Regions from separate parts of the Bacillus sp. FSL H8-0534 genome, predicted to be linked through region 3. Evidence: a T-box and tRNA genes for the amino acid it is inferred to sense, from the RefSeq annotation. Region 3 holds a T-box; the other regions hold tRNA genes.

Region 1 (2,237 bases), 230 kb from region 3:
AGGATGGGTATATGTACTATTTAATATATGTATAAGAAAGAGGAAAAGTGTAAGTTTATTTTTAGTTTTTGGGGGAATGAAAATGAATGAAAAAGAAGTTCAAAGACTTGTAGAAGAAATATCGTTGCAATATTTCGGTAGGGCTTTTTTACATAAAGCAATGTTCAATAAACGACTACGTACAACTGGTGGGAGGTATTTATTGCGAAGTCATAATATAGAATTAAACTATCGTTATTATGAAGTGTATGGAGAAGAAGAACTGATTGGCGTTATTAAGCATGAGTTGTGTCATTATCATTTGCATATTATGGGGAAAGGGTACCAACATCGAGATCGAGATTTTCGTCAGTTAATGAAGAAGGTTGGTGCGCCTAGATTCTGTAAGAGAATGAGCGAAGAAGAGAAGGTGATTAAAACTCATATGTATGAATGTATGAGATGTTTTCTTCAATATAGAAGAAGGCGTCAAATAAATACAAAAAGATATGTTTGCGGGAAGTGTAAAGGTAGATTGAAAGAGATAAAAAACACCTTGACAGTTAAAAATCAATCCAGTATATTATAAACATGTCACGTTTGTACAAGAATTTGTATAAACGACTTGACTTATAGTATGAACTTTTATAAGATATAACTTGTCTTTCTTATTCCGCAGTAGCTCAGTGGTAGAGCTATCGGCTGTTAACCGATCGGTCGTAGGTTCGAGTCCTACCTGCGGAGCCATACAGAGAAGTACCCAAGTGGCTCAAGGGGCTCCCCTGCTAAGGGAGTAGATCGCTAACGCGGTGCGAGGGTTCGAATCCCTTCTTCTCTGCCATTCATATTGGCCCGTTGGTCAAGTGGTTAAGACACCGCCCTTTCACGGCGGTAACACGGGTTCGAATCCCGTACGGGTCACCACTTTTGGAGGATTAGCTCAGCTGGGAGAGCACCTGCCTTACAAGCAGGGGGTCGGCGGTTCGATCCCGTCATCCTCCACCATATATAACATATGAATAGTATCGTCGCGGGGTGGAGCAGTTCGGTAGCTCGTCGGGCTCATAACCCGAAGGTCGCAGGTTCAAATCCTGTCCCCGCAACCAATGGTCCCGTGGTGTAGTGGTTAACATGCCTGCCTGTCACGCAGGAGATCGCCGGTTCGACCCCGGTCGGGACCGCCATTTTAACTTCTGCCTTTGAGCAGTTGTTTTTTATTGGTTATTGTGATATGATGATTTTCGTCTCAAAAAACATTATATTTTTTGATGGGCTATAGCCAAGCGGTAAGGCAACGGACTTTGACTCCGTCATGCGCTGGTTCGAATCCAGCTAGCCCAGCCATTTACGAGCCATTAGCTCAGTTGGTAGAGCATCTGACTTTTAATCAGAGGGTCGAAGGTTCGAGTCCTTCATGGCTCATTCTTTTTTATTTCCGCGGGTGTGGCGGAATTGGCAGACGCACCAGACTTAGGATCTGGCGCCTTTGGCGTGGGGGTTCGACTCCCTTCACCCGCATATGCGGTCGTGGCGGAATGGCAGACGCGCTAGGTTGAGGGCCTAGTGGGGGAAACCCCGTGGAGGTTCAAGTCCTCTCGGCCGCACCAAAGAAAAATAAAAAAGTGCTTGCATTTGAAAATGCAGTGTGATAAGATAATTGAGTCGCTGAAATACAACAACGACAAAACATCATGAATAAGCGCCCGTAGCTCAATTGGATAGAGCGTTTGACTACGGATCAAAAGGTTAGGGGTTCGAGTCCTCTCGGGCGCGCCATAACGGGAAGTGGCTCAGCTTGGTAGAGCACCTGGTTTGGGACCAGGGGGTCGCAGGTTCAAATCCTGTCTTCCCGACCACGCGGGTGTAGTTTAGTGGTAAAACAAGAGCCTTCCAAGCTCTGGTCGAGAGTTCGATTCTCTTCACCCGCTTTTAGTTCTTTGAAAACTGAACGAAACAAACAACGTGAAACGTCAATTTTTATTTTAGATGCTAGACAAACTAACTTTATTGGAGAGTTTGATCCTGGCTCAGGATGAACGCTGGCGGCGTGCCTAATACATGCAAGTCGAGCGAATGGATTAAGAGCTTGCTCTTATGAAGTTAGCGGCGGACGGGTGAGTAACACGTGGGTAACCTGCCCATAAGACTGGGATAACTCCGGGAAACCGGGGCTAATACCGGATAACATTTTGCACCGCATGGTGCGAAATTCAAAGGCGGCTTCGGCTGTCACTTATGGATGGACCCGCGTCGCATTA
Region 2 (2,237 bases), 700 kb from region 3:
GGAGAGCGCCTGCCTTGCACGCAGGAGGTCAGCGGTTCGATCCCGCTAGGCTCCACTTATAACTTTATTATGGCGGTGTAGCTCAGCTGGCTAGAGCGTACGGTTCATACCCGTGAGGTCGGGGGTTCGATCCCCTCCGCCGCTACCATAAGGGACCTTTAGCTCAGCTGGTTAGAGCAGACGGCTCATAACCGTCCGGTCGTAGGTTCGAGTCCTACAAGGTCCACCATTTAAAGTAAATTCCCTGGAGGTATACCCAAGTCTGGCTGAAGGGATCGGTCTTGAAAACCGACAGGCGGCGAGAGTCGCGCGGGGGTTCGAATCCCTCTACCTCCTCCATTTTTTTAAAAGAATATTGTATCGTCGCGGGGTGGAGCAGTCTGGTAGCTCGTCGGGCTCATAACCCGAAGGTCGCAGGTTCAAATCCTGTCCCCGCAACCAATGGTCCCGTGGTGTAGTGGTTAACATGCCTGCCTGTCACGCAGGAGATCGCCGGTTCGACCCCGGTCGGGACCGCCATTTTACATAAAGGCTCGGTAGCTCAGTCGGTAGAGCAGAGGACTGAAAATCCTCGTGTCGGCGGTTCGATTCCGTCCCGAGCCACCATTTTGAAATAGCAAGCCGGCTTAGCTCAATTGGTAGAGCAACTGACTTGTAATCAGTAGGTTGGGGGTTCAAGTCCTCTAGCCGGCACCACTTTCAAAATGAGCCATTAGCTCAGTTGGTAGAGCATCTGACTTTTAATCAGAGGGTCGAAGGTTCGAGTCCTTCATGGCTCACCATTTTAGTTTCATGCGGGTGTAGTTTAGTGGTAAAACAAGAGCCTTCCAAGCTCTGGTCGAGAGTTCGATTCTCTTCACCCGCTTTTTCCATTGGGGGCCTATAGCTCAGCTGGTTAGAGCGCACGCCTGATAAGCGTGAGGTCGATGGTTCGAGTCCATTTAGGCCCACCATTATTCCGCAGTAGCTCAGTGGTAGAGCTATCGGCTGTTAACCGATCGGTCGTAGGTTCGAGTCCTACCTGCGGAGCCATATTATATAGAGAAGTACCCAAGTGGCTCAAGGGGCTCCCCTGCTAAGGGAGTAGATCGCTAACGCGGTGCGAGGGTTCGAATCCCTTCTTCTCTGCCAGAAACTGGCCCGTTGGTCAAGTGGTTAAGACACCGCCCTTTCACGGCGGTAACACGGGTTCGAATCCCGTACGGGTCATACTTAAAGAGATAGCATAATGTGCTATCTCTTTTTGTTTATAATGATATTTTCTTCAAGAAAAAGCAGACTTATCAAAGTCTGCTTTTTTTATTAAAATTGATAATTTTTGTATACTTTTTTCTTTTTGAGGCGTCTAACTAATAGAAAGGAGAGAGCAATGGCATATGAAAAAGTTGAAGAAATAATTATACAAACGTCTAAGAATATTTATAGATATCTTCTTAAAATCGGTGTAAATGCAGTGGAAGCGGAAAATATTGTTCAAGATACAATCTATAAAGCATTGTTATCTATACCAATGAATAAAAATTAACCAATATTATCATGTCAGCAATATATAAGAGTTTGTATAAAATGAAGAATCGTTCCTTTTGTAACAGAAAGAATTATAACAAATCATATATTTTTATATTGGAACACGCTATAGAATGGAGTGATAGTATGGATTTTGAAACTTTGTATCGAACGTATCAATCCTTAGTTTACTCTGTTGCATACCGCCTGCTTGGCTCTGTTAGTGATGCAGAGGATGTTGCACAGGATATACTCATTAAAAGTCAGCATATGGAGCAAGAACAAATTAGAAATATGAAAGCATATTTAATTAAGGTGACAACAAACCATTGTTTGAATGTACTACAGTCTGCGCGGAAACAGAGAGAAATGTATACAGGAGAATGGCTTCCTGAGCCAGAGATAGATACGGAGAAATTAAATCCAATGGAAACACTACTGCAAACCGAAAGAGTATCCTATGCATTTCTTGTACTGTTAGAGAAGTTAACACCTGTTGAAAGAGCTATATTTGTTTTAAGAGAAGTGTTTAAGTACGAGTATCGTGAAATAGCGGAGCTTTTAAACAAATCAGAGGCAAATTGCCGAAAGATTTTTAGTCGTTGTAAAGAGAAGATAAGGCATGAAGTACCCGTACATCCGCAACAATTGGATCATACAGAAAAGATGATACATACCTTTATCAAAGGCTCAGAAACAGGAAATTTTGAGGGATTTATTAATTTACTGAC
Region 3 (2,237 bases):
TTTAAATAAACGTGATTACACTGTTCCATTTGTATGTGGATGTCGTGATATTGGAGAAGCAGCTCGTCGTATTGCGGAAGGTGCATCTATGCTTCGTACAAAAGGCGAGCCTGGAACAGGGAACATTGTAGAAGCAGTACGTCATATGCGTCAAGTAAACGCAGAAATCCATCAAGTTGTAAGCCTACGTGAAGACGAATTAATGACATATGCAAAAAATACTGGAGCTCCTTATGAAGTATTACTTGAAATCAAACGTCTTGGTCGCCTACCAGTTGTAAACTTTGCAGCAGGTGGTGTAGCAACGCCGGCAGATGCTGCATTAATGATGCAACTTGGTGCAGATGGTGTGTTCGTAGGATCTGGTATTTTCAAATCAGAAAACCCAGAAAAATTTGCACGTGCTATTGTTGAAGCAACGACACATTACGAAGATTATGAGCTAATTGCAAGCCTTTCTAAAGGATTAGGTACTGCAATGAAAGGTGTCGAAATTTCAACATTATTACCAGAACAACGCATGCAAGAACGCGGTTGGTAATTAAAGGAGATTTTCAAATGGTTAAAGTCGGTGTATTAGGTCTTCAAGGAGCTGTTCGCGAACATGTAAAGGCAGTTGAAGCAAGTGGTGCAGATGCTGTAATTGTAAAGCGTGTGGAGCAACTTGAAGAAATTGATGGTCTTATTTTGCCAGGCGGTGAAAGTACAACAATGCGCCGTCTTATTGATAAGTACGATTTTATGGGGGCACTTCGTGAATTTGCGAAATCTGGTAAACCAATGTTCGGTACGTGTGCAGGTATGATTTTACTTGCAAACAATCTTATTGGTTATGAAGAATCCCACATCGGTGCTATGGATATTACAGTTGAACGTAATGCGTTTGGACGCCAAAAGGATAGCTTCGAAGCTTCCCTTTCGATAAAAGGTGTAGGAGAAGACTTTATTGGTGTATTTATTCGTGCGCCATACGTTGTAAGTGTAGGGGATAACGTAGAAATTCTTTCTATGCACAATGACCGAATGGTAGCAGTAAGACAAGGACCATTTTTAGCAGCTTCTTTCCATCCGGAGTTAACGGATGACCATCGTGTTACAGCATATTTTGTACAGATGGTGAAAGAGGAGAAAATGAAAAAAGTTGTATAAGTAACTTGCAACTTGTGTAAGATTATAGTAAATTGATGGTAACAATTTTATAAAATAAACGTGTTGATAGGAAGTAGTAACAAATGTTGTTTCTTATAGAGAGTCGGTGGCTGGTGGAAACCGATAGAAACAGTTTGTGAATCCATCCTGGAATGAAATGTGGAATATCTTTATGATTAGTAAACATTTCCGGTGAAGAGTCGTTATTTCTACTTGAGAGGAAAGCAATATTGCTTTCAACTAGGGTGGCAACGCGGGTTAACTCCCGTCCCTTTTTACAGGGACGGGAGTTTTTGTGTTTTATAAAATAAAAGGAGGAATATATAATGCTTGATATTAAATTTTTACGTGCGAATTTTGAAGAAGTAAAAGCAAAGTTACAGCATAGAGGTGAAGATTTAACTGATTTCGGTCGTTTTGAAGAATTAGATACAAGAAGAAGAGAGCTACTTGTTCAAACAGAGGAATTGAAAAGTAAACGTAATGAAGTGTCTCAACAAATCTCTGTGTTAAAGCGCGAAAAGAAAGATGCAGAGGCATTAATTTTAGAGATGCGTGAAGTAGGGGAAAAGGTAAAGGATTTTGATAACGAACTTCGTATAGTTGAAGAAGATTTAGAGAGATTAATGCTTTCTATTCCAAATATCCCACATGAGTCTGCACCAATTGGCGAAACAGAAGATGATAACGTGGTAGCGCGTACTTGGGGAGAAGTAAAAGAATTTAACTTTGAACCAAAACCTCACTGGGATCTTGCAACTGATTTAGGAATTTTAGATTTTGAGCGTGCTGCTAAAGTAACGGGAAGCCGCTTTGTATTCTATAAAGGTGCAGGTGCAAGATTGGAACGTGCTTTAATTAGCTTTATGCTGGATCTTCATACTGATGAACATGGATATGAAGAAGTTTTACCTCCGTATATGGTAAACCGTGCAAGTATGACAGGAACGGGACAACTTCCAAAGTTTGAAGAAGATGCGTTCCGTATTGAGAGTGAAGATTATTTCTTAATTCCTACAGCTGAGGTTCCTGTAACAAACATGCACCGTGACGAAATCTTAAGTTCAGAGCAATTACCAATTCGTTAT

Evidence for each region. A T-box is a leader RNA that pairs with one kind of tRNA and senses whether it is charged. The one in region 3 lies ahead of serS (serine--tRNA ligase), so its partner is inferred to be a tRNA-Ser.
Region 1: it has a tRNA-Ser gene. The T-box ahead of serS (serine--tRNA ligase) is inferred to sense a tRNA for this amino acid. The anticodon was not compared.
Region 2: it has a tRNA-Ser gene. The T-box ahead of serS (serine--tRNA ligase) is inferred to sense a tRNA for this amino acid. The anticodon was not compared.

What each region holds. Positions count from the first base shown of each region.
Region 1 covers NZ_JBBOUC010000001.1:2,871,086-2,873,322, reverse strand. Annotated here, with positions in the region: gene MHH71_RS14630 (SprT family protein) at 83-568, shown strand; tRNA gene MHH71_RS14625 (tRNA-Asn) at 652-726, shown strand; tRNA gene MHH71_RS14620 (tRNA-Ser) at 730-820, shown strand; tRNA gene MHH71_RS14615 (tRNA-Glu) at 829-903, shown strand; tRNA gene MHH71_RS14610 (tRNA-Val) at 909-984, shown strand; tRNA gene MHH71_RS14605 (tRNA-Met) at 1,009-1,085, shown strand; tRNA gene MHH71_RS14600 (tRNA-Asp) at 1,088-1,163, shown strand; tRNA gene MHH71_RS14595 (tRNA-Gln) at 1,249-1,323, shown strand; tRNA gene MHH71_RS14590 (tRNA-Lys) at 1,329-1,401, shown strand; tRNA gene MHH71_RS14585 (tRNA-Leu) at 1,417-1,497, shown strand; tRNA gene MHH71_RS14580 (tRNA-Leu) at 1,501-1,586, shown strand; tRNA gene MHH71_RS14575 (tRNA-Arg) at 1,679-1,755, shown strand; tRNA gene MHH71_RS14570 (tRNA-Pro) at 1,759-1,835, shown strand; tRNA gene MHH71_RS14565 (tRNA-Gly) at 1,837-1,907, shown strand; rRNA gene MHH71_RS14560 (16S ribosomal RNA) at 1,984-2,237, shown strand, end outside.
Region 2 covers NZ_JBBOUC010000001.1:3,795,352-3,797,588, forward strand. Annotated here, with positions in the region: tRNA gene MHH71_RS19180 (tRNA-Ala) at 1-55, shown strand, start outside; tRNA gene MHH71_RS19185 (tRNA-Met) at 72-148, shown strand; tRNA gene MHH71_RS19190 (tRNA-Ile) at 153-229, shown strand; tRNA gene MHH71_RS19195 (tRNA-Ser) at 247-339, shown strand; tRNA gene MHH71_RS19200 (tRNA-Met) at 365-441, shown strand; tRNA gene MHH71_RS19205 (tRNA-Asp) at 444-519, shown strand; tRNA gene MHH71_RS19210 (tRNA-Phe) at 531-606, shown strand; tRNA gene MHH71_RS19215 (tRNA-Thr) at 621-696, shown strand; tRNA gene MHH71_RS19220 (tRNA-Lys) at 707-782, shown strand; tRNA gene MHH71_RS19225 (tRNA-Gly) at 795-865, shown strand; tRNA gene MHH71_RS19230 (tRNA-Ile) at 877-953, shown strand; tRNA gene MHH71_RS19235 (tRNA-Asn) at 958-1,032, shown strand; tRNA gene MHH71_RS19240 (tRNA-Ser) at 1,041-1,131, shown strand; tRNA gene MHH71_RS19245 (tRNA-Glu) at 1,138-1,209, shown strand; gene MHH71_RS19250 (hypothetical protein) at 1,370-1,525, shown strand; gene MHH71_RS19255 (RNA polymerase sigma-70 factor) at 1,654-2,237, shown strand, end outside.
Region 3 covers NZ_JBBOUC010000001.1:3,099,910-3,102,146, reverse strand. Annotated here, with positions in the region: gene pdxS (pyridoxal 5'-phosphate synthase lyase subunit PdxS) at 1-541, shown strand, start outside; gene pdxT (pyridoxal 5'-phosphate synthase glutaminase subunit PdxT) at 559-1,149, shown strand; T-box leader at 1,204-1,425, shown strand; gene serS (serine--tRNA ligase) at 1,476-2,237, shown strand, end outside.